DNA from 3 places in the Caldalkalibacillus salinus genome. Region 3 is predicted to be linked to each of the others. Evidence: riboswitches for the same ligand, from Rfam matches in the RefSeq annotation. Region 3 holds a riboswitch; each other region holds the start of a gene.
What was found. A riboswitch is a leader RNA that binds a small molecule or an ion and turns the genes downstream of it on or off. The one in region 3 is predicted to bind lysine.
Positions count from the first base shown of each region.

Region 1: linked by a shared signal. The riboswitch ahead of JKM87_RS10345 (aspartate kinase) and the one ahead of dapA (4-hydroxy-tetrahydrodipicolinate synthase) in region 3 are both predicted to bind lysine.
Region 2: linked by a shared signal. The riboswitch ahead of JKM87_RS11405 (Na+/H+ antiporter NhaC family protein) and the one ahead of dapA (4-hydroxy-tetrahydrodipicolinate synthase) in region 3 are both predicted to bind lysine.

Region 1 is NZ_JAERVL010000015.1:157,950-166,199, forward strand. Features, by position in the region: gene JKM87_RS10340 (DUF2507 domain-containing protein) at 1-472, shown strand, start outside; gene JKM87_RS10345 (aspartate kinase) at 498-1,742, opposite strand; lysine riboswitch at 1,896-2,071, opposite strand; gene uvrC (excinuclease ABC subunit UvrC) at 2,202-3,986, opposite strand; gene JKM87_RS10355 (sugar ABC transporter substrate-binding protein) at 4,298-5,533, opposite strand; gene JKM87_RS10360 (carbohydrate ABC transporter permease) at 5,626-6,462, opposite strand; gene JKM87_RS10365 (ABC transporter permease subunit) at 6,481-7,329, opposite strand; gene JKM87_RS10370 (LacI family DNA-binding transcriptional regulator) at 7,479-8,250, opposite strand, start outside.
Region 2 is NZ_JAERVL010000017.1:101,983-110,232, forward strand. Features, by position in the region: gene JKM87_RS11400 (YitT family protein) at 1-798, opposite strand, end outside; gene JKM87_RS11405 (Na+/H+ antiporter NhaC family protein) at 1,044-2,669, opposite strand; lysine riboswitch at 2,835-3,013, opposite strand; gene treR (trehalose operon repressor) at 3,148-3,864, opposite strand; gene JKM87_RS11415 (alpha,alpha-phosphotrehalase) at 3,884-5,635, opposite strand; gene treP (PTS system trehalose-specific EIIBC component) at 5,645-7,060, opposite strand; gene JKM87_RS11425 (iron-sulfur cluster biosynthesis family protein) at 7,545-7,835, opposite strand; gene JKM87_RS11430 (S8 family peptidase) at 8,019-8,250, opposite strand, start outside.
Region 3 is NZ_JAERVL010000008.1:27-8,276, reverse strand. Features, by position in the region: gene JKM87_RS07930 (COG1470 family protein) at 1-377, shown strand, start outside; gene JKM87_RS07925 (ABC transporter ATP-binding protein) at 383-1,492, shown strand; gene JKM87_RS07920 (ABC transporter permease) at 1,470-2,534, shown strand; gene JKM87_RS07915 (NUDIX domain-containing protein) at 2,683-3,111, shown strand; gene dapA (4-hydroxy-tetrahydrodipicolinate synthase) at 3,333-4,232, opposite strand; lysine riboswitch at 4,379-4,559, opposite strand; gene JKM87_RS07905 (alpha/beta hydrolase) at 5,300-6,082, shown strand; gene JKM87_RS07900 (pentapeptide repeat-containing protein) at 7,059-7,886, shown strand.

The sequences.
Region 1 (8,250 bases), on a different contig from region 3:
GATTAGTGAAAAAAAAGCTCATTCCGCTTCAGCAGATACAAAATTTCTAAAAATGAAAGGGCAGGCCGTACCACTTTATGGTTACCATATACTCCGCGAACATGTCATGAAAGAAATAACGGGAGAACACCAAAGTGCCATTCTATATTGGGCTGGTAAGAACCTAGCCGAGCACCTTCGAATCCACACATTTGAACAGTGTCGCGACCTTTTCTTAGAAATGGGGTGGGGGTATCTAGAAAAAGTTCATTCCTCTTCCCATATCTATCGTTACACGTTAGAGTCTCCATTTTTCGCAAGCCGACAGGTTGACCAAAACCAGTCTACTTTTGCACTAGAGTGTGGCTTTCTCACAGAGGCCATTGCTCAAATTGAAAACAAGCAGACTGAAGGTGAGTTCAAAGCATTCATTAGTCAAGAAAATCAAGGGGTACAGTTCACCATCTATCTACAAGAAAAAGGGGAAAGCTAATCAGCTCCCCCTTTTTATCTTCAAATTAAGCGTTTACTTTTTCCGTTTCTTCTACTTTATCTAGATTAAAAGTGTTGTGTAGGACTTGCACTGCTTTTACCATATTAGCAGCTGGTACAACACATGACACTTTAATTTCGGATGTTGAGACCATCTTAATTTCGATTTCCTCACGACTAAGGCTATCAAACATGTCTGCCGCTACACCCGGGTTCGAGATCATGCCTGCTCCAACAATAGATACCTTAGCTAAATTTTCTTCATAAATAATATCTTCATATCCTAGTGACTCTTTATTGTCCTCGAGGACATGTAGCGTCGCTTCAAGATCCTCACTATCGATTGAAAAGGCAATATTGGTGATATCCGTATCATACATGCTTTGGTTGATAATAATATCGACGTTGATTTGTTTGCTTGCGAGTGTTTTAAACACTCGGGATAAGGCCCCAATTTCTTTCTTCATTCCTCTTACAGTCACCTTCGTCATCTCTTCATCATGGGCTACACCATGTACAATAATACCGTCCTCCACTGTCACTTCCTCCTTCACTAACGTTCCTTCTTCCTCACTAAACGTCGATCTAACTGTCAGATAAACATCGTTATTCTTGGCACATTCAACTGCTCTCGGGTGCAAAACCCCTGCACCAAGATTAGCTAGCTCTAACATTTCATCATAGCTAATTTGCTCAAGTTTGCTTGCTTTCGGTACAACTCTTGGGTCTGCGGTATAAACACCGGTGACATCTGTGAATATGTCACAACGTTCAGCCTTTAGCGCTGCTGCTAGAGCGACAGCCGTCGTATCTGAACCCCCTCTTCCAAGGGTTGTAATTTGTCCATCCTGGCTTACACCTTGGAAGCCGGCAACGACAACAACGCTCCCCTTAGACAATTTATTCTGAACCTTTCCAATCTCGATATCTTGGACTCTGGCACTGCCATGAACACTTTCGGTTTGAATGCCTGCTTGCCACCCTGTCATCGAGGTGGCGTCTAAGCCAAGTTGATGTAACGCCATCGCTAGCAGTGATATGGTGACCTGTTCACCCGTCGTTAAAAGCATATCCATCTCTCGTGCCGCCGGATTTGGCGTCAGCTGATTGGCCATATCCACTAGCTGATCAGTGGATTTTCCCATTGCTGATACCACCACAACAAGCTGGTTTCCCTGATCCACTTCTTTTTTCACTTTTTGAGCAACGTGCTGAATTTTTTCGATCGTTCCTACAGATGTTCCGCCAAACTTCTGAACGATGATACTCAATGCTCTCCATCTCCTTAATTTAGACACATTCATCTTTTTTGATCTTACTAGACCTTGCCCATATCGTTAAGACCAATAAAAAAGCAACAACAAAGAGAGAACTTTTTGTTGTTGCGAGTAAACATGGTGATCTAACGAATGTTCACCTCAATGCAACGTGATAGTCCTCCACCTGTATAGGTGACAGCGTTGCATTTATTCAATGCGACGCCAGTCCTCATTACGTTGAGCTATAATGAGACTTCGGCGGATCACCCTTTCAATACCCTTCATAGAAGGCCCAACTTCTCTAGGTACGTACTCTTGATCACCGCTCCCCTAACACTCCTCAATGTGATTGAGTTGTTTGATGAGGTTATGATGTTTTAATTGTTTGTAATTGTATCAAACATCCCATGGGTTCTCAACAGCCGAATAACGACTGTATCGTCTGCATTTTATCGTATATCAGACGTAGCATTACGACTTTGCTTTCTCTTGGAGATATTCAACAATCGTTCGGGCTAATTGCTCTCCTATCCCGATTTCTTTAAAGTCGTCTACTGATGCTTCTCTCATTTTCTTCATTGAACCAAAGTGTCGTAACAATGTCTTTTTACGCTTGGGTCCCACGCCTGGAATGTCATCTAAGGCTGATTGTATCAGTGATTTGGAACGGGTTTTGCGGTGGAACGTGATAGCGAAGCGATGGACTTCGTCCTGGATCCGTTGTAAGAGGTAGAACTCTTGACTGTCTCGTTTCATTGAAACCGGCTCTGGTGGATGGCCATATAATAATTGAGAGCTTCGATGCTTTTCATCTTTGGCCAAACCACATACTGGGATATAGAGGCCTAGTTCATTCTCGAGAACGTCTTGTGCAGCCCCAATTTGCCCTTTTCCCCCGTCGATCATAATCAGATCAGGCAATGTTTGCTTTTCTTTTAATAAGCGGACATACCTGCGACGAACGACTTCTCTCATTGATTCGTAATCGTCAGGGCCTTCTACGGTTCGTATTTTATATTTTCGGTATTCATTCTTAGCAGGTTTACCATCGATGAAAACGACCATAGCGGACACAGGATCCGTCCCTTGAATATTAGAGTTATCAAATGCTTCGATGCGGCGAGCGGGTCCGACCCCTAGTGCATGACCTAATCTTTCAACTGCTTTTATCGTTCGTTCCTCGTTTCGCTCGATAAGTTCAAATTTTTCCTTTAGCGAGTTTTGGGCGTTAGATTGTGCCATCTGTAGTAATTCTTTCTTGATGCCTCGTTTTGGCGTATGGACTTTAATATCTAACCATTGTGCGAGGAGCTCCTGGTCTACTTCCTCTGAAATCAGAATTTCTTTAGGTAGGACATGTTCTTTTTCCATATAAAATTGACCAATGAATGACATCATCTCTTCCCCTACATCACCGCTATAAAATGGAAAGAGGGACACGTCTCGTTCAATCAGCTTGCCTTGTCTCACAAAAAACACTTGAACACAAATCCATCCTTTATCGACATGAAAGCCAAAGACGTCTCGGTCCACTTGGTCTGTGAGCGTAATGCTTTGCTTTTGCATCACCTGGTTAATATGCTGAATCAGATCACGAAGTTCTTTGGCTCGCTCAAAATTAAGTTCCTCTGACGCCTCATGCATTTTTTCTTCTAGCTCTTTAACCATCGCTTTATGGCCGCCATTTAAAAACCGATTAATTTGCTGGGTCATGTCCTCGTACGTGTCTTGTTCAACGTGGAACTCACAAGGGGCTAAGCACTGATCCATATGGTAGTACAAACACACGCGGTCCGGTAAAGTTTTACATTTCCTTAAGGGATACAGACGATCTAACAGTTTCTTGGTCTCATTGGCTGAACCGACATTAGGATATGGACCGAAATACTTAGCTTTATCTTTCTGTACCTTACGTGTGATCTCTAGGCGGGGATGCTCTTCATTGGTTAGTTTAATGTACGGGTATGTTTTGTCATCCTTCAGCATCACATTGTAGCGCGGGTCGTGCTTCTTAATCAGGTTGCATTCTAGTAGAAGTGCTTCGATATTACTTGAGGTGATAATATATTCAAAATCCGTTATTTCACTAACAAGCTTTTGTGTTTTCCCGTCGTGACTGCCTGTAAAATAGGAACGTACTCTGTTCTTTAAGTTTTTTGCTTTACCGACATAAATGATGTTGTCTTGGCTATCTTTCATCAGATAAACACCGGGTTGAGCGGGTAGCAACGTCAGTTTCTCTTTGATCTGTGTCAAAAAAATACACCTCCCACAGATCTAGGCATGATATATGTATTATACATCATTCCCAAGAACGTGGGGAGGTGTACGCTTTGGTTTAATTTTACTGTCAGGCGTGTGGGGCTTCCCTCGAGTGTCTGTATAGGCAGCGCAGGAGTTCAGGCTACTTTAGGGGGCTCATGCACCCCTACTCTATCACTCGAGCTTCGCCCAAATGTGACGCCGTAGGGGTACCTGATCTTTTGACTTCCGGGCATAGACGCCTACTCCTTCACTCGAGCTTCGCCCAAAGGATTCCATCGTTAGGAAGCGGCACTTGGTCATCTTTATTGACGTGCTTGCTCGATTGTTTCGGCGTAGCGGTCAAGGGTGGTTTGAGCCTCTTGCCCATCGATGACGATGTCCTGGAAGGCCCCTAGGATGGCCTTTTCGACTTCGGGCCAATATGGGACATTTCCTCTTGGTTCCGAGGATTGCAATGCTTCGTTTACAGCATCAAAGTACGGTTGTTGCCACGCTTCAACTTGACCGTAAGCATCAGTGCGGACGGAGGGCCAGCCTAGTTTGCTCACTAAAGTTTCTTGGACCTCTTTTGACATGAGATATTGGGCAAATTCTAAGGCCAATGCTTTATTTGGGGCTCCTTTTGGTATGCCGATCACTTCACCACCTAGGGTGTGTGACTCTCCGGCGGGTCCTGCCCATCCGCTATACGCTTTGATTTCTTCTTTGCCACCTTCTTCAACGATCACATTCACACCAAAGGGCCAATTTTGTCCTAGGTAGACCGATTCATTTGCAAGATAAGTGTTCATTGTATTCCAAGTAGCGGTACGACTATCAGGCGCTAGATAGGGATATAATTCTTGTAAAAATTCATAAGCGCGTACACTGCCCTCATCGTTAAGGACGTAAGGGTCTCCTCCACCGGCACGAATAAAGTTAAACAGGTGTAGCACGTGATCGATTTCTAAATTGGCTTTGACGGCGACTCGGCCAATGTCCTCTTCAGCATGAAACGTCTTCGCTACCTCTAGCAAGTCTTCCCACGATTGAGGTGGCGTTATATCGTATTCGTCAAACACCTTTTCATTGTAGTAGGTGATTTCAACGTTGGGTCTATAGGGTAAAAATAATAGTTTGTCATCAAAAGTAGAAACGTCTATCATGGCTTCAATTACTTCGTCAGGAATGTTCTCTTTCTGATCTGTGAGATCATCCATCATATCACCGTCTACTAAACCATAGAGGTCATTCACATCCTGCGTAATCAGGTCGTATGTCACTCTATCGGCTTCAATTTGGCCACGCAATTGATCCACCACATCCGCAGCTTCGGATTGGACAGCATTAATGGTCACGTTGTGCTTTTCCTCAAATTCTGGAAATATATCCTGTCGCATCACTTCCCATTCATTTTCACCTAGTCCCATCACGACATTCAGTTCGTTCTCGTCTTGCATGGCCTGCTCTCCTCCGCCACAACCGATGGCAAAGAAAGCCATGGCAGCCAGAAGGCAACAAGTATACAACATTTTTGTCCTCTTTTTTACGTTATTCAACATTATGACCTCCATTCAATTGACTTATCTTATTTTATGTAAAGAGAGGTCTCCCCCTCTGTTACCCCCTTAATACTTTGTTATAAATCCTCTTATCCCTTAACAGAACCTGAAAGGAAGCCCGATTTCATGTACCTTTGTAGGAAAAAGGTGACAATAATTACGGGGATGGTCAGTATCATGGAGTAGGCGGCAGATTGGAACCAATCACCCCTGGACACGTAATAATACGTCTGTAAAGGTAGCGTGTTTTCTGTATAGGTCAGGTATAATGCATATGTAAATTCATTCCATGAGTTTAACCACACAAACATTGCTCCTACTGCGATACCGGGCGCTGCAATAGGGAAGACCACCCTTTGGAGGGCTCCCCATCGGCTGGCGCCGTCTATTAAAGCTGCTTTTTCTAATTCTCTCGGAATCGTTTCAAAAGTCCCGACAAGAATCCAAGCTAAGAAAGGTAGGTTTGGTATCAGGTGAGCTAATATAAGTCCTACATACGAATCAGTGAGATCCCAACGAATAAAGTTAACGGAAATAGGTAAGGCAATGCCCACATCTGGAAACATTCTTGTAAACAATAAAGAGAGTATAATACCGTAGCGGTAGGCTTTAGGCATAAGCGAAATGACATAAGCAGCCGGTGCAGCTATTGCAATGGCAATGAGTGTCGCCACGGATGCAACCATAAAACTCTTCAGCAAAGGAGCCCAGAGATTGCCAGCCTCAAATACGCGTACCCAATGATCAAATGTAAAGTTCTCAATGAGAAAAGGTGGATTTTGGGTTAATATATCCTGAGGCTCACTGACAGAAATCTTAAACATGATATATACTGGCGCTAGCATGACAAAGCTAAATAATATGAGAAATGGAAACGTGCCATATCGACTGATGGCACCCCAAAGGTCCGTCTGCCTCGTCTTCATTTGAACACCCCTTTCCACCTAAACATCTTTTTTTCTCTCAACAAATAAAAAGTAAATGATAATAAACACTATAATCATGAGCAGTAATATCGTTGCTGCTGCTGCAGACGTATGCTCATTAAAAAAATCACGATATTCGGAATAAGCATAGGTCCCAATGACTGGGGTGTGGCGTCCAGCCAACACAAGCGGTAACTCAAAGATTCGGAACGCGTCAATGGCACGCAGAATCAAGGCCATTGTAATCGCTGGTTTTAATAAGGGCAGAGTGATATACCAAAAGTTCTGCCACGTGGTGGCACCGTCGATAGCTGATGCTTCATAAACATCCTCAGAAATACTCTCTAACCCCGATAAAAGTAATAAAATGACGATGGGAAGCACTTTCCACATATCAGCAAAAATGATCATGAATAATGTTTTGAATCCACCTTCATTCCAAATGATGGGGGCTTCAATGATGTTGAAACGTTGTAGGAATAAATTAAAGTACCCGTTTGTGGAGAAGACGTAAAGCATGATGACCCCTGCCACGATGGTGGGAACCCCCATGGGAATTAACATTACGGTTCGGAAAAAACCCCGTCCTTTAAAGGCTCGTTTTAACAACAGAGCGATAGATAACGCAACCGATAATTGTAGCGCTAACCCCACAATGGTAATGACGATGGTGTTTGAGAAGGCTTTCTTAAAACCCTGCTGACTCATAATATAAACATAATTACTTAAGTCATAGGTATTTGTGCTTGCATTAACAAAGCTGAGCCGAATGGTCTCTAAAACCGGTACGAGCGAAAACCCCAATATGTATAAGACCAATGGCAACACCATGACGATTTCAAGCCTATATCGTTTAACCCAAGCCACTGTATCCCCCCCTTGCTCAATTTAACATGTTTTATTTTTGAAAAGGTTTTCAAAAGGTTGCCCTAAAATTTTACCAACATTCTGATATTAATGTTTGGTCGTTGTACCATCAATAGCACAAATTAAAACTTTGTAGGAGAGTCAAGGCACTAGGGTGCCTTGACTGAATCCCTTATCACCAACTGATGTGGTAAATAGGTTCTTAACTCATCGACCTCCCCTTTCGAAAGGAGCATCTCTAGCTTATTAACAGCCTCGTAACCTATAGCATGAAGAGGCTGTGACACTGTCGTCAATTTAGGGATGCACACGTGAGCTAGTCTCGTATTATCATAGCCCATTACAGACACATCCTCTGGCACGTTTATGCCTATAGAATCTAGATATGAAATTGCGCCTAACGCCATCTCATCACTTGCACATAAGACGGCACTGAGCTTATCATTGAGTTGATAAAGTTCCTCCATAGCCTCGTAGCCATCTTCATACCGGTAATGACCATATACGACGTTTCTTTCAACAGAGTGTGGTAGATCGTGCATACGCATCGCCCTTAGAAATCCCTGCATTCTTGGAAGCCCTGCTATGGGGTCATGGGAAGGACCGCTAATCATACCAATATGTCGGTGTCCCATCTTAATCAGATACGCTGTGGCATCATAACTTGCGGGCTCATCATTCACTTTAACCGACGGTAACTCGTAATCATGAGAATGTGTTGCGGCGAGCACCACAGGGATCTGAAGTTCCTTTAACAGTTCATAGTAGTCAGGATAGACCGGCTCGCTTGTAAATATCATTCCATCTACCTGTTTCTCTTTTAAAATCTTGAAGTAGGACATCATACGTTCTTTGTTAAGATCCGTATTGCAAATGACGAGATTCTGGCCCGTTTCGTGTGCAGCATCCTCCATTCCCCTA
Region 2 (8,250 bases), on a different contig from region 3:
GACCTCCATCGTTTGGCTAACACTCACAAACGCATTAGGATCTATGCTTTTGATTAACGGGCGTACAACCGCCAATTCATAACGTGAAATGACTGTATAGAGTACTTCTCTTTGTTCCTTTGAATACGCCCCTCGTCCTTCAATGACCGTAATACCGCGGAACAATTTAGATAGCAGCTCTGTCCGAAGTTCCTCACCTTTGCTCGTGACCACCATGAGATTCAGTTTTATATGTCGGGTGTGAATACGATCAATCACTAACCCTGTAATGTAGATGGAAGCCAAGGTGTACAAAGCTAATTCCCAAGAGAATATAAAGCCTGATACGACAACCACAATACTATTTAAAGCGAATATAATGCCACCTAATGGCATATCACGTTTTTTAATGAGCAGTAAGCCGATCACATCAAAGCCACCAGTCGAGCCATAAAAACGAACAATAAGGCCAATCCCAACGCCTGCTATAATACCACCAAAAACAGAAGAAAGGAGTGCATCCTCTGTGACCTTGACCACAGGTATATATTGCATGGATACAGCCGTGACCAACACAGAGAAAAGACTGTTACCGATGAACGTTTTTCCCACTTTGGTCCATCCTAGAATAAGAATCGGGATATTGAGGAGTACAATCCAAATACCTGCATTAAGGGGCGTAATCAGACCCAGAATCATGGCGAAACCTGTGACGCCTCCTGTAAATACTTCATGCGGAAGGAGAAAAACATTAAAAGCGAACCCTACAATAATGGATGCTACTAAAATAATAAGAAGTCGATACACGTTGTTTAACATTTCCTTTTTCACCCCAATTTGAGCAGACTAGGCTCTTATTCTTTATATATCCCTAAACTATTCTTTTTACGCATATTTTTTAGTCCCCTATTTAAAAGTATCCTATAAATGACCATAAAAAAAAGACAGTAAGAGGCAGGTGTGCACATACTACAACCTCTTACTGTAACAAAGAAGACTAAATTAATCTATCTTTATTTATCTTTTGCGATTGAATCTTTTTATGCCATTGCAATTGAATCTTTTTATGCGGCTGTCGCTTTTAATTTTGCCTTTAGAATGTAAACGACGACCGCCATACTGAGTAATGTGGCTACAATCCCAGCCAATGCACTGCCAGTAAAGCCTAAGGCTAGATAGCCAATAAACGTCGTAGCGGCAGCCATTAAAGCGTAAGGTAACTGTGTCATCACATGATCAATATGGTGACTCCCTGCACCTGTTGAAGACAAAATCGTCGTATCCGATATTGGAGAACAGTGATCTCCGAATATCGCTCCCGCTAATACAGCAGCTAGCATGGGTAGTAACAACTGAACATCTACAACCACCGCCATTTCACCTGCAATTGGGAGTAACATACCGAATGTACCCCAAGACGTCCCTGTTGAGAACGCCATAATACCAGAGATAAGAAAGACGAGGGCTGGGAGCAACATCACTGGAATGTTACCGTCAATAATGCTCGCCAAATATGCGCCAGTCTTCAGTGCACCAATGATCTCTATGATCGTCCAAGCAAAGACGAGAATATAAATGGCGGGTAACATGGACTTAATCCCGGCCCATAAACCGGCTATTAGATCCTTAAAAGCGGCGACGCTGAAATGATGGACGCCATATAAACGGATGGACGTCAGCAGTACGGCCACACCTAAACCAATGAGTCCTCCGTATACGAGGGCCGCAGCCACATCCGTATTTACAAATATACTCAGAAGGGTCACGTTGCCTTCTGTACCTTGTATTCCTGTCGTGATCATGAAGAATACTGTAGCCACGACGAGGGTTATTATAGGCATGATCAGGTCTCGCGTTTTTCCGTGATGACCCTGCTTCAGGGCTTCATCGTCCTGATGCCCAGGGACAGCCCCTTTAGACGTATCAAGCACCTCACCCGATGCCTCAGCACGTTCCTCATGTTCTTTCATCGGGCCAACATCAAGTCTATACATGATAACAGCAAATACAAGCACGAGGGCAGAAAGCGCATATAAATTCATGGGTATCATGTACATAAAAGCTTGTAACGCCTCATACTGCGTAATGCCATGATGAGTCAATATACCGGCAATAATGGTAATGATATACGCGCCCCAACTAGAAACGGGTGCGATCACACACATCGGCGCAGCCGTAGAATCCACAAGGTAGGCAAGCTTTGCTCTAGATACACGATGGCGATCCGTCAGCGGTCGACTCACATTACCAACGAGCAAGCTGTTAAAATAATCATCGATAAATATAATGACACCTAGGATAGCTGAGCTCAGCTGTGCCCCTTTCTTTGTCTTCACTTTGCTTTGCGCCCATTCACCAAACGCTCGGCTTCCTCCGGAAAGCGCAATGAGTGCAGCCATCATACCGAGTAAGAGTAAAAATAAAATAATGTAAAATTCCCAGCTGTTCAATTGCCACGTATCTTCTTCAAATACGACAAAAATACCTCTCACAATGTCAAAAACATAAACAACACTATTAACTATCCAATCATAAAGTCCACCAAACGAAGCGAGATCTCCTTCAGTACCGTTAATCATGAGCGTCCCGACAACAATACCCAGACCTAGGGATATGAGTACTCTTCTCGTGATCACAACCATGAGTAAAGCTAGGAGTGGTGGAATTAAAGAATAAATTGTTCCTTCCATGCTTCTCATTTCCTCCTCTTTTAATCCACTATGCAATGAGGAAATGCCCATTTCAACGAACACTCTTAAGTACGACAAACGCAAATCTATCACTGCTCGTAAAAAAAAAGGCAATGACAGGAATCTCCTATCATTGCCTTTATGGACAATGCTTATCCCCATCACAAATGGTGTAGTTCTCCACAACCGTCTTAGGTGTGACAGTGTTACACTTCTTCAGTATAACCCCAGCAATAGGCATGTTGACGCATCCCTAAAGCTTCGGCGGAAGTCCCTTTCACCTGTAATCATGGTTGTCATTCTCCTACAGGATACTGATGATAATCCGCGCCTCTACCTCATCTGTGAATGATGAGGCACAACATGTATATTTTATACTATTGCAAAGCGCTTTCTATTATAACAATATTGGCATGAATGTGGCAACAGTGAATTTGACGCTCGTAAACACTTAAAATTTACCATTAATTCTACGACTCTAGGGTTGATGTCGACGTGCAAAATCGACAAATCGAAACTTATCTGTTCGATGTCGGGATTCTGTATATTGGATCAGGCTCGTATCTTCTAGATAAACGAAGCTTCGTACAACGACTACTTGGTCATGTCCATCGACATCTAGATAGCATTGATCCTCTTCAGTTACGGACTCTACAACAATTTCTTTTTTGGCAAAGCTAATCTGTAAACGTAAATCCTTTTCCAAATATTCGTAAATGGAGTCTGCACATATCTCTTCTGTTAGAGAAGGGACATGCTTTTGTAGTAGATAATCTTTATCGAGAATGATCTTCTCTCCATTAATCTCACGTGAACGGACCACTTCCCAGATGCGATCCTGTTGCGTTAAGGACGGGTGGTTGATTAACGTATCGTTAGGCTTATCTAAATGGAGTTGATGGACGATCGTTCGGGGCTTGTCTCCCATCTTTTGAGCCAGCTCCTTAAAGCTGACAACACCGGAGATAGGAAAATCTAATTTACTCAGACCTAGAACGATCGACCCTTTTCCTCTGACTTTTTGAATGTAGCCGTTTTGAGAAAGTAAATTAAGAGCCTTTCGCACCGTTTCTCGTGAGGTGCAATACTGCTCGCATAAAGCGTTTTCTGAAGGAAGCTTTGAATCAGGTTTGTATTTCGCATCCTTAATCTCATCAACAATATCTTGATATATGGTTAAATATTTATTTTGCATAGCATCACCTGACTTCATTTTAGCATGAAGGGCTTAAGTGATAAACGATAGACTCATAAGGTCTTAAATGTACACGATCATACGTTTCAGACGAATCTTTGTAATTGGATATGAGGATGTTGGCCTCATATTGCTGAAGAGAAACTGGACATTCAAATGTCACATCGGTACCGTAAAAATTGTTGACGACTAACAGTTTCTCCCCTTCTCCATGGCGAACGTAGGCAAAAATTTGATCATGATCGTCTAAGATCAATTCATAGCGTCCGTACGTGATGATATCGTATTCCTTCCTTAGTTGAATGAGCTTCTGGTAGTGATAGAATATGGAATCCTCATCCTCAAGGGCTTGAGCCGCATTGACCTCGGCCACATTATCGGCTGTGGAAATCCAAGGCGTACCTGTTGTAAATCCTGCGTGTGGACGATGATCCCATTGCACAGGCGTACGTGAATTGTCTCTAGATTTCTTTTTCAAAGCTTGTAGAATGGCTTGTTCATCCCAGCCCTCTGCTTTTTTCATCTTATACATGTTAAGCGACTCAACATCACGGTACTGATCAATCGAATCGAACTTGGGATCGGTCATGCCGAACTCTTCACCTTGGTAAATGTAAGGCGTGCCCTGCATCATATGAATAGTCGTGGCTAGCATCTTAGCCGACTGACGATGATACGTCTCATCGTCACCATAGCGTGAGACCACACGTGGCTGGTCATGATTACACCAAAAGAGGGCATTCCATCCGCCACCCTCATGCATGCCGACCTGCCATTTGGTGAGGATATCCTTCAACGCTTGAAAATCAAAATCGACGACAGACCACTTTTCACCATTCAAATAATCGACCTTCAGATGATGGAAGTTGAAGGTCATATCCAGCTCTTCTCGTTCCGGATCCGTATACTTAATACAGTGATCGATCGTCGTAGACGACATTTCCCCCACTGTCATGCTTTCATATTGGGAGAACACTTTCTGGTTCATTTCATGCATAAACTCATGGACTCTAGGACCATCAGTATAAAACTTTCTTCCGTCTCCAGGGGGAACGGAACCATCATCGTCAGGAAAGTCCTGATTTTTGGAGATGAGGTTAATGACATCTAAACGAAAGCCGTCAACTCCCTTTTTAAACCAAAAGTGCATCATATCATAAACATGCTCTCTTAGCGTTGGATTTTCCCAATTCAAGTCTGCTTGTGTGACGTCGAATAGATGAAGATAATACTGCCCTGTATGCTCATCGTATTCCCAAGCCGAACCTCCAAATTTGGATTCCCAATTTGTTGGGACATCAGTTGGCGCGTTGTCGTCTCCTGACCCCTGTTGTTTACTCGGCTTATCGCCATCCGTTTCCGCTTGGATCGCGGTTTGACCATCCTTCCAAATATAAAAGTCACGATAAGGATTGTCTTTAGATTGGGCGGCCTGTTTGAACCATTCATGTTCAGTTGAAGTGTGGTTCACGGCGATATCCATAATAACGCTTAAACCACGCTGATGAGCTTCTTCTAGCAGCTGTTCGAAATCCTCCATCGTGCCATACTCTTCATGTATATCGTAATAATCACTGATATCATACCCGTTATCCCTTTGAGGGGAGGCGTAGATCGGCGTTAACCAGATCACATCGACCCCCAGTTTTTCGAGATAGTCCAGTTTGGCTATAATCCCTTGAATGTCACCAACACCGTTTCCTGTTGTATCGTTGAAGCTTTTCGGATAGATCTGATAAACGACAGATCTTTTCCACCATGGTTCGTTCATCATTTGTTTTTATTCACCTTTTCTTTGCTTGTATTTCCCGTATATGACGGTTAAGACGAATGGTACGACGATGACGACGCCCATACCGATAAAGAAGGAAAGCCAGAATTCGGGGAAGATAGATAAGAATCCTGGAATGCCCCCAACGCCAATAGACGTTGCTCTAACCCCTTGGTACGTGATATAAAGACCAGCGATGGCAGAACCTACCATAGCAAAGATGAACGGGTATTTAAAGCGAAGGTTCACCCCGAACATCGCGGGTTCTGTAATGCCGAGATACGCAGAAATAGCTGAGGTAAAGGAGAGACCTTTTACATTTTCATCCTTTGATGCAAACATCATGGCTAACGCTGCTGAACCTTGTGCAATATTAGACAGCGCGAGCATTGGCCACAAGAATGTTGCCCCTGTAGACGCGATCAGTTGTAAATCCACCGCTAAGAAGGTATGGTGCATCCCTGTCACAACGAGGAGTGCGTATAAACCACCGTAGATCAGTCCCCCTAAGGCAGGAATGGCTTCAAATACGCCGACGAAAGCTGACGTAATCATGTTCCCGATGGCAAAGGTGACTGGCCCTACCACTATAAACGCTAAGACCCCTGCAAGGAGTAACGTAATCGGTGCGACCACTAATAATTTAAACGCATCGGCCACGCGTTTGTTAAGGAAGCCTTCAATACGTGCCAAAATATAAGCTGAAATTAAGACTGGTAGAACTTGCCCTTGGTAACCAAGCTTTTGCACTTCAAATCCGAAGATGTTCCAGACGGGCACATTTCCCTCGTTAATCGCTTCAGCATAATCCCAAGCATTCATCAATGCTGGGTGAACGAGCATGAGCCCTAGTACAATACCGAGTAATTCACTTCCGCCAAACCGGCGTACAGCTGACCACCCAATCAGCGCGGGTAAGAAAACAAAAGCTGTATTGGCAATTAAATTAATCATGTCTGCCGGATCGTTCCACTGTGGGTAAGCATCCACGATCGACATCTCATCAAAGAAAATTCCCGGTCCTGTAAGTATATTATTAATCCCCATTAATAAACCGGCTGTCACGATCGCAGGCAGAATGGGAATGAAAATATCCGCAAGCGTTTTAATCGCGCGTTGTAATGGGTTGAGCTTCTTCTCTGCCTCATCCTTAATGTCTTGCTTCGTAGATGCTCCTATTCCCGTTTGTTCCACGAGCGCCTTATAAACTTTATCAACTGTTCCTTGTCCGATAACGACTTGGAACTGACCGTTACTAGAGAAAGCGCCCTTAACAGCATCGACTTGTTCGAGTGCTTCTTGGTCCACCTGATCTTCATCAACTAAGGCGAATCTCAAGCGTGTGACACAATGGGTCGCTTTTGAGATGTTCTCTTTTCCACCGACTGCTTTTATAATCTGTTCGGTAGACTGTTTGATGTCCATGTCTTAACCCCCTATAGATATAAATACATCATGGCTTTTTGCGGGTGATAGTAAGTATAATACCTTTTCTTCTAATCCGCTTTCATAATATCAATCTTGTATATACAAGTTTGTTAAGCCCTTTCATTTTAAGATGTATATACATGTTTTGCAAGCCTAAAGGCCTAAGAATTTTTGTCCAAAATGTGAAGGTCGCTTGAAAAAAGGGATTAATGACTTTCTCATGAGAACGTGTGTATGGATATGACGCAACGATGCTACACTCTTCCGATGACGTTTCGTTTCTCCCTATTATTTGAGCATCAAGGTCAAATTATAATAAAATAGTGCAAACAAAAAACGTTCGGTTATATTAAAAGACCGAACGTTTTTCAGCAGTTTCATATTTGATTCTTTTGATTTTTAAGCCCCCGGTGGTTCAAGATCCTACTTGTATATCTCACAATCTTACACAGATTGTCTTCACCTTCATCGTGTGACTTGCTTAGTTTTCATGCTTGAATTCAATTTCATCCCGTTTCTTACTGTATTTCACTGTCAGGTCATGTCCGTCAAAATACCATAAGTCCTCTTTTTCCACATAAAACGTGATGCCGTCTATCTCTGTTTCGGCACCCATTTCTTTTGGCTGATCTTTGTTCATTCCTAGGGAAAATCCGCTTTGAAAGGTTCCACAACCTCCGTACCGTGTGAAAAAGCGAACATAATCGCCCGAAGCTAATGCCATCTCTTTTTTAAACCAGCTAAAAGCGGGTCGTGTGACTTTAATTTCCACATTAACACTCCTTATCCATTAACCCTTCTTGAATGTTGTAATGACCATTGTAACGGATAAAGAATAATAAATAAAGTACAGCGCCTTGGCGACACTGTACTTTATAACCTACTTATAACATGGCCTTATTCCTTTGATCTCTTGGTCGTCATTTGTATCCTTCTGTATTTGTGTCCTTTATTACTATTTCTCTTTGGTGACCATACCATAAGCTTTTTCTACTGCATCATAAGCGTTGACGTAACCTGCGCCCACTTCCCAAGCGTCATAGTCCGGCATATCCGTTGCTGTATCTTGTAAAATGTCTTTGACTTCGTCCGGTGTTAAGCTTGGATTCGCTTGGAGCATGAGTGCCACGATACCTGCAACATGAGGGGTCGCCATGGACGTACCACTCATCATCGCATAGTAAGGC
Region 3 (8,250 bases):
TGAGTGAAGATATCGTCGCCGGACGGGATAAAGTCGTTGAACTGCTCGTGTCTAATTCTGGTACTGTCCCTTTGAGTGACATCACACTGGAAGGCAATCAGCCCCCCAATTGGGCAGTTGAATTTGAACCGAGTACGATTAACATATTAGAACCAGGGGAGTCTGAGACCGTGCGAGCCACGATCACAGCAGGCGACAACGCCATCGCTGGGGACTATGTCGTATCGATGACCGCTAATACACCAGAAGCTTCATCAAGTGCGGATTTCAGAATGACTGTAGAAACCTCTATGTTATGGGGAGTCATTGGCGTCTTGATCATTGGGGCTGTTATCGCCGGGGTTTACTACTTAATGCGTCAGTATGGTAGGAGGTAGGCATGATGAAAGAGACGAACAAAGACCCTGTTGGAGTGTCTACAAAAGCATCTGTCCAAGAGACTGTTAAAGATTCTATTAATGAAAATGTTAATGAATCTGCTAAAGCATCTGTATCCGCTAAAGGATCAGTTAAGAATACAGTCAAAGCACCTATTATTGAACTTCAAGGGTTAACCAAAAAATATGATGAGAGAGCGGTTGTGAATCAACTTAACTTAACGATAGAAAAAGGCGAGGTGTTCGGTCTATTAGGTCCGAATGGCGCAGGAAAATCAACGACCATTCTTATGATGCTCGGCTTAAGCGAACCGACACACGGTGTGGTGAAGGTATGCGGACTAGATGCCACCCGGGAGCCCATTCAAGTTAAAAAAAGGGTGGGCTACCTGCCAGATTCGGTCGGATTTTATGAAGATCGGACTGGGCTGGAAAACCTGATCTACACCGCCATGCTTAACGGTCAATCTAGAAAGACCGCAACGGATAAAGCGAGTGCATTACTATCCCAAGTTGGTTTAGAAGAGGCAAAGGATCAAAAAGCTGGTCAATACTCTAGAGGGATGAAGCAACGCCTCGGCCTGGCCGATGTACTCATCAAAGCCCCTGAAGTGATTATCCTGGACGAACCCACGCTAGGGATAGACCCCCAAGGTGTCCAGGAGTTACTCTATCTGATCAGAAACCTCAGTCAACAGCAGGGGATTACCGTGTTACTTTCATCTCACCACCTGCATCAAGTACAACAGATATGTGACCGTGTGGGGCTATTTGTAGAAGGAAAGCTTCTGGCCCAAGGTAATATACAGGCTTTGTCTAAGCAGTTGTTAGCAAGGGAAGGCATCACGATCGAGGCACAAGTGTCAAACGTCACCGAAGACTTACTCGCCTCATTGAGAGGCTTATCTAAGGTGATGTCGGTTGACATACAGGCAGATCACACTTTACTGATTAAAAGTGAGGAAGACAACGCCCACGAGATAGCCTCTAAGATTATACAATCCGGGCAATCGCTACACAGCCTACACACGCGGGAGCATGACCTAGATGATATATACAGGCTTTACTTTGAAGGAGAGGGTGAGGTCACACATGCAGCTCAAAGCAATCTATGAACAGTGGCAAAATCGTTTAAAGGAAGGGATAGGAGGACAACGTTTGAACGTAAAAAGGCAAGACGACACTCATGAGGCTTCGTCTGCCCACACTCCTGCACTATTCTGGGTGATCGTCCGCAAAGAAATGGAGGACCAATTTCGAAGCTGGCGGTTTATCATCCTGTTCGGGATTATCATCTTGACTTGTTTGGCTTCACTGTACACGGCTTTAACTAATATTCGTGACGTCGCAGCTGATCTCGACTCGTCAAACGCCTACTTGTTCTTGAATATCTTTACCATTTCTGATCCTAACGGGGTGTTGCCCCCGTTTATCACTTTTATTAGTTTCCTAGGCCCCTTACTCGGCATCGGCTTAGGCTTCGACGCTATAAATGCGGAGAGAAACCGTGGGACGTTAAGTCGGATCGTTTCACAGCCTATTCCTAGAGACTACCTGTTGAATGCCAAATTTGTGGCGACGTTAATCGTCATTAGTATCCTCATTTTTTCTCTGGGTCTCTTGGTTATGGGGACCGCTATCCTATCTATTGGTTTGCCCCCGACATGGGATGAGTTCTGGAGAGTCATCGCCTTCTTATGTCTCAGCGTCGTCTATATCGGCTTCTGGCTGAACCTTGCCATATTTTTCTCAGTACGGTTCAAACAAGCGGCAACGTCTGCCTTGGCTAGTATCGCCGTGTGGTTGTTTTTCAGTATCTTTTTCTCCATGATCGTGGGAATGGTGGGAAATGCCGCTATGCCCGATCAGAATTTAACACCGGGTAGCGCCTCTGAAAGCGCCATGTTCGTGCAAAACTTATCTCGCTTAAACCCAAACTACCTGTTCAGCGAGATTACCACGATTCTTTTAACGCCCCAGATACGTACACTGGGCCCATTATCGATGGAACAAGTGGTGGGTGCGATACCGAGTCCTTTACCACTCGGACAAAGTTTGTTACTCATCTGGCCCCAAGTTACAGGCTTGGTGGCAGCGACTGTCATCTGTTTCGGCATCTCCTATGTCAATTTCATGAGACAGGAAATCAGGGCATAGCTAGGACCATTAGGAGCCGCTTATCTAGACACAAAGAGATACTCTATTAAAAGGGGCATTTTTCACCATACGCTTATTATTAAAGTGACTCTATTAAAGTGTAAGCCATATGATAGAATAGGGGAAAAGTGAAGAGGAGAGACATACAGTGCAAAGAATAGACGTTGTTTACACCTTATTAACGGACGAAACAAAAACAAAGCTCTTGATGGTCAAGAATAAAGGGCGCGACGAGTGGACATTACCTGGCGGTGCCGTTGAAATCGGAGAAACACTAGAACAAGCGGCGGTGAGAGAAGCGAAGGAGGAAACAGGCCTAGATATTGAGGTATATGGCGTTGTCGCCGTCAATGAAGCAATGCTAGAAAAAAGCCAGCACCATGCCATTTTTGTCACGTTCCGGGGAGAGATTGTCGGTGGAGAGATAGAGATCACAAGACCAGAGGAAATCAGTGATGTGCAATGGATCGATGTCCACGAGACGGATGGCCTTATGCCTTATTATAAAGAAGGCTTAAGCACCATTGTCAGCAAGAATACGGAAGTCACGTATCATAATGAAGGTCATGTGTCGTAAATGTCATAACCATAGTTGTCCTAAACCGACGATAGATGAGAGAACAGGGCAAAATAAAACACATGAAAGAGGGTTAAGCGTCCTCTTCATGTGTTTTTTGGTTAAGAAGTCTTTTTTGTAATTGTTTGTCATGGGAGTTAACGGGCGCAACTCATACACGTTTGGTTTTAAATTTATGTTGTTAGCTTCATTTTAGATGAGTGGCTCAATCTGATTTATCTTCACACCGCTTCTTCCACATTGATAGACAGTAACGTATTTTGTAACGTTTCATGTAAGGCTATTTCTTGTTCATGATCCAATGGCAGCATCGGTAAGCGAACGTCTCCTACCGAGATACCACGCATGTTTAAGGCTGACTTCACAGGTGACGGACTTGGTGCAGCAAACAAGGCTTTCATTAATGGCAAAAGATGACGATGAGCGTAAGCAGCGCGGTCCACCTCACCTTTTTTATACTGATTTACCATCTCTTGCATTTCAAGACCGGCAATATGAGAAGCGACGGATATGACACCTGTACCTCCGATTGAAAGAACAGGCAGTGTCAGGCTATCATCGCCACTGTATAAAGTGAAGTGGCTTGGTGTTTGACTGATGATCTCTGCCATCGCGTCTAGATCACCGCTCGCTTCTTTAATCGATACGATATTCTCGATTTGAGACAGTCTCACCACAGTGTCTACAGACATGTTCACCACGCTTCGACCAGGCACGTTATAAAGCATCACTGGCAAGGATGTGGATTGCGCGATCGTACTAAAATGCTGATATAAGCCTTCTTGAGAAGGTTTATTATAATACGGTGTAACCAGCATTACACCGTCGACACCTAACGTTTCCACTTGTTGGGTTAAGGCGACGGATGCTCGTGTATGATTGGAACCGGTCCCGGCAATCACAGGGACTCTACCGTCTACCACTTCAACCACATACTGTATGAGCGCGATCTTCTCTTCCGTGGTTAAAGTAGGCGATTCTCCCGTTGTACCAGCAACCACTAAGCCATCAGATCCATGGTTAATAAGGTAATTGACGAGTGTTTTTGTCGCATTAAAGTCTATATCTCCATTGTTGTTAAACGGCGTTACCATTGCAGTAAGTACTTGGCCAAAATTCATCGTTAACCTCACACCTTTACGTTAAATTTTTTGAGTATTGAGAGGTAATAGGAGGCGGCCTGTATGATTGAAAGTAAGACGTAAAAAAGCAACAACGAGGGTATCGTTGTTGCATTAGATACAATACTTTCAAATAATTGCTCTAGTGCTAAGATAGCCCTCCATATAGTCCCCTATATGACAGTTCTGTATTTGTTCAATAGCAGAACCAGCTTTGAGATCATGAGATTCTCTCAGCTTCGGCAACTAACCCTTTCCACAATCTTCATCGGATTCTCATTATCCTCAACATTGTGTACTGATGATAACTGCTCCTCTATCCTCACCTCATCATGATAACTGAAGTAAGAAAAATATTGAATTACCTGTAACATATCAAAAGTTGATGAGAGTTGCAAGTCCTTTTCACATCTTTATTTCTAATGTCATTGGTTTATTCCTACAGTCTATGAGTAGGAGCCTCATCCCACACTTATGAATATGCCTTTGGTTATACAAACAAGCGAAGCTATATTCAAATGGCTGGCTATATAAAACAAGATAATCTATATACAAAACTTTCGTTTATCTCCTGTCCATATTGGGGGTACGTCTAGATGGTCTAACCGTTTCTTTTGCTCTTTGTATGAGAGAACAAAGTAATGCAATATGACTGATCTGCTTTATCTACCCTAAAGTCTTTTTCTTAGCGTAATCTAGAAAAATATGGCCTGAAGAGGGGGAGCTGAGAGGGAGCTTTTTTATGGGTTCCTAGAATCAGTTTATAGGATTGAATCAGACCATGAAAAGGGTTAAGTTATTCCACATTGATGATATAATTGGGATATATTGGTGCGATAATGGAATAGTCTGATAGTGTTCAGTGCGTTCAGTGCAAGAAGAATAATATGAATATGACTAGGAAGTAGACATTCATTAAGTTTGTAATCGGGAGATATTATGATTTACTACACCTGCCGTAAATAACTCTAGTTAAGTAAGTTAATACGACACATGTCGGGAAAAAGATGTTATAGGAAATCAGCGCAATTACTAATGTGCAAGGTAGAAAGATAGGGGGATAAGTATTGAAAAATTATAAGTTTGATTATCCAACTAAAAAACAAATATATAAAGCAATTGGAGATCGTGATTTACTACTGTATATTTTCGAACCTGAATCTGATACTAATGAAAATAAACCAGTAATACTTTTTTTTAATGGAGGTAGTTTCAAGAAGGATCCGATAACCCCTGTACAATTCCAACATCAGGCTCGTTTTTTTTCCAAGCATAATTATGTTGCAATTTGTGTTGATTACCGCAACGGTAGTGACGCAGGGTTTACACCAGTTCAAGCTATTTGCGATGTGAAGTCGGCGGTTCGTTGGGTTAGAGAACATTCTAGTGAAATGAGGATTGATTCCAATAAGATAATTGTCTGTGGTGCTTCGGCAGGAGGTTATATTGCTGTTTCTTCTATTATGTTTGATTCAATCGATGATGATGAAAATGAAAAACAAACTGATCATTTGCCAAATACATTAGTTGTTTTCGGAGCTGGCATGGACGGAATTGATATTATGAAAAGACGTTATCCAGAACTATTACAGAAAGCAAACGAGTATTCTCCTATACATAATGTAAAAAAATGTTTGCCTCAAACATTGTGGTTGGTAGGAACTAAGGATGATCTGTTTCACCAAAACATAGAATTTATAAAGTTGATGAGAGAGAAGGGGAACGATATTACCCTCGAGACCTATGAAGACATGGAACATGGCTTTTTTAATTATGGCAGACATAACAATAAAACGTGGTTAAATACGTCAGTAAAAATTAAAGACTACTTAGAATCTAGGGGCTACTAAATGAATTTGAAAGTCATTCGAAGAAAGCGCTGACATCCGATAACAACGCATCTACGCTGCGGACTGCCGTCCTTGGTCTGCCCGAGGCATTTCGGTGAAGTGGAGTCAGTCAGCCAACCCTGCACTGGCTAAGCGCAGTCGCGCCCGGCTGCCGCCTTAAGCCAGTGAGGGTTCGTAGATGCGGAGACGTTATAGGAAATCAGCGAGAAAAATTAAACCCCAGAAACCATTAATTGTAATGTTAGATAATTATAATAATCAACTAACGAGGTAGAATAGTTTAAGTAGCGGCTTGCTTTATTGGGTAATTTAATTTAAAGATGAAGAATAATTAAAAAATTATTTACGGGTAGGTGTGAAATTTGGAAAGTGGAACTTATATAAAAAATACTCCAATGTTACTTCTTTTTGGACTCCTTTTTACTCTTCTTTTTGGATTTTGGTTAAGAAAAAGGATGGTTTCATACGATTTTAACAACAAAAGTAAATTCTTCTTCTTACTTGACAATTATGAGATAATTGGCGGGTTTCTTATAGGTATGGGATTATTATTTATTGTAATTTTTCTCTAAAATTTATTTTCACTAGCGGGTGCAATAGTTGTAGAAAACCGATAGTGTTAGGCATTTCATAGAAGTCGCTGACATCCTATAACACCATATTTCTGCTGCGGTCAGCTTTGCTGATCCTCGATCCGACCGAAGCAATGAAAGTAGCAAGATTCGAAGACGTGAATTCAGATAGCAGGGATGCATATTCAGCGGACACATCCAGTCGGCTAAGTCTTCGACCCGGCACTTCGTGCCTTAAGCCGCCTGGACGTCAGAAATACAAAACGTTATATTAAATTCGGCGAAAATGGGCGGCCGTCCATGTCCGCAATTAAGTAGGCTGTACTGAAAGTATTAATATAAGCTATTGTATAATACCAGATATTTCTCATTTAAAGGAAGTGTATTTATTGACTAAACAAATAATGATTAACGATAACCAAAGCAATTTACGGTCTGACTGTGAAAATTGTTTTGGATTGTGCTGTGTGGCTTTGCCATACTCTAAATCTACTGATTTTGCATATGACAAAGATGGAGGTAGTCCATGTGAAAACCTACAAATAGATTATCGTTGTAAAATTCATCAGGATCTTAGGAGTAAAGGGTTTCGTGGATGTACTATCTACGAATGCTTTGGAGCTGGTCAAAAAGTTTCTCAAAATACTTACAAAGGAATGAACTGGCGAGATAACCCTGAGTTAGCTGAAGAAATGTTTGATGTATTTCCGATTATGCAACAACTTCATGAAATGTTATGTTATTTGAATGAAGCACTTAGCTTAGAAGATACTAAACCAATTCACAAAGAAATTAAGAAGCTTGTAGAAGAAACCGAACCTCTCACAAATCTAAATCCTGTGTCTATTTTGTCTATTGACATACATAGCCATAGATCAGAAGTTAATGGTTTACTCTTAAAAACAAGTGAGTTAGTCCGTGCAAACGTAGAACAGTACAATAATCAAAGTAAAAAAATAAAAAGACGAAGTGACCTAGTTGGTGCTAACTTAAGAGGTGCTAACCTTAGAGGACTCAATTTGAGAGGTTCTTTACTTATTGCTGCTGATCTTCGTGAAGCAAACTTACAATTTGCTGATTTTATTGGTGCAGATATGAGAGACGCAGATTTAAGAGGTGCTAATTTAATTGGTAGTATTTTTCTTACTCAAGCACAGGTCAACTCGGCTATAGGAGATATAAATACCAAATTACCTTCATCTCTAGACATTCCAGAACATTGGTTAAGTTAAATTAATATATGTATTGGTTGAAATGCATGAGGGTGCCATCCATGGCAACCTCTGAACTGAGGGTCGTCGAACTCAACATAACACTATATTCACGCGTCGCCTTGCGACGGCTTGTTCGCTGGATGCCTAAAGGCATAGAAGTATCTCAGCGACACACCCATTCGCCAACCGAGTCGGCTTGCCCTTACAAAGAAAGGCATTTCTAGGTTCAGGCTTCACCTGTAAGCTCACGGGCGTCGTGAACACTGAAACGTTATACGACAGAACGAAAATTTATTTAAAACCTAAAGACACGTTACAACTTATTTAAAACAGTTTTATTAGTTTTTAGTACAAACATATATTCGTGTTCACTAGCATTGCA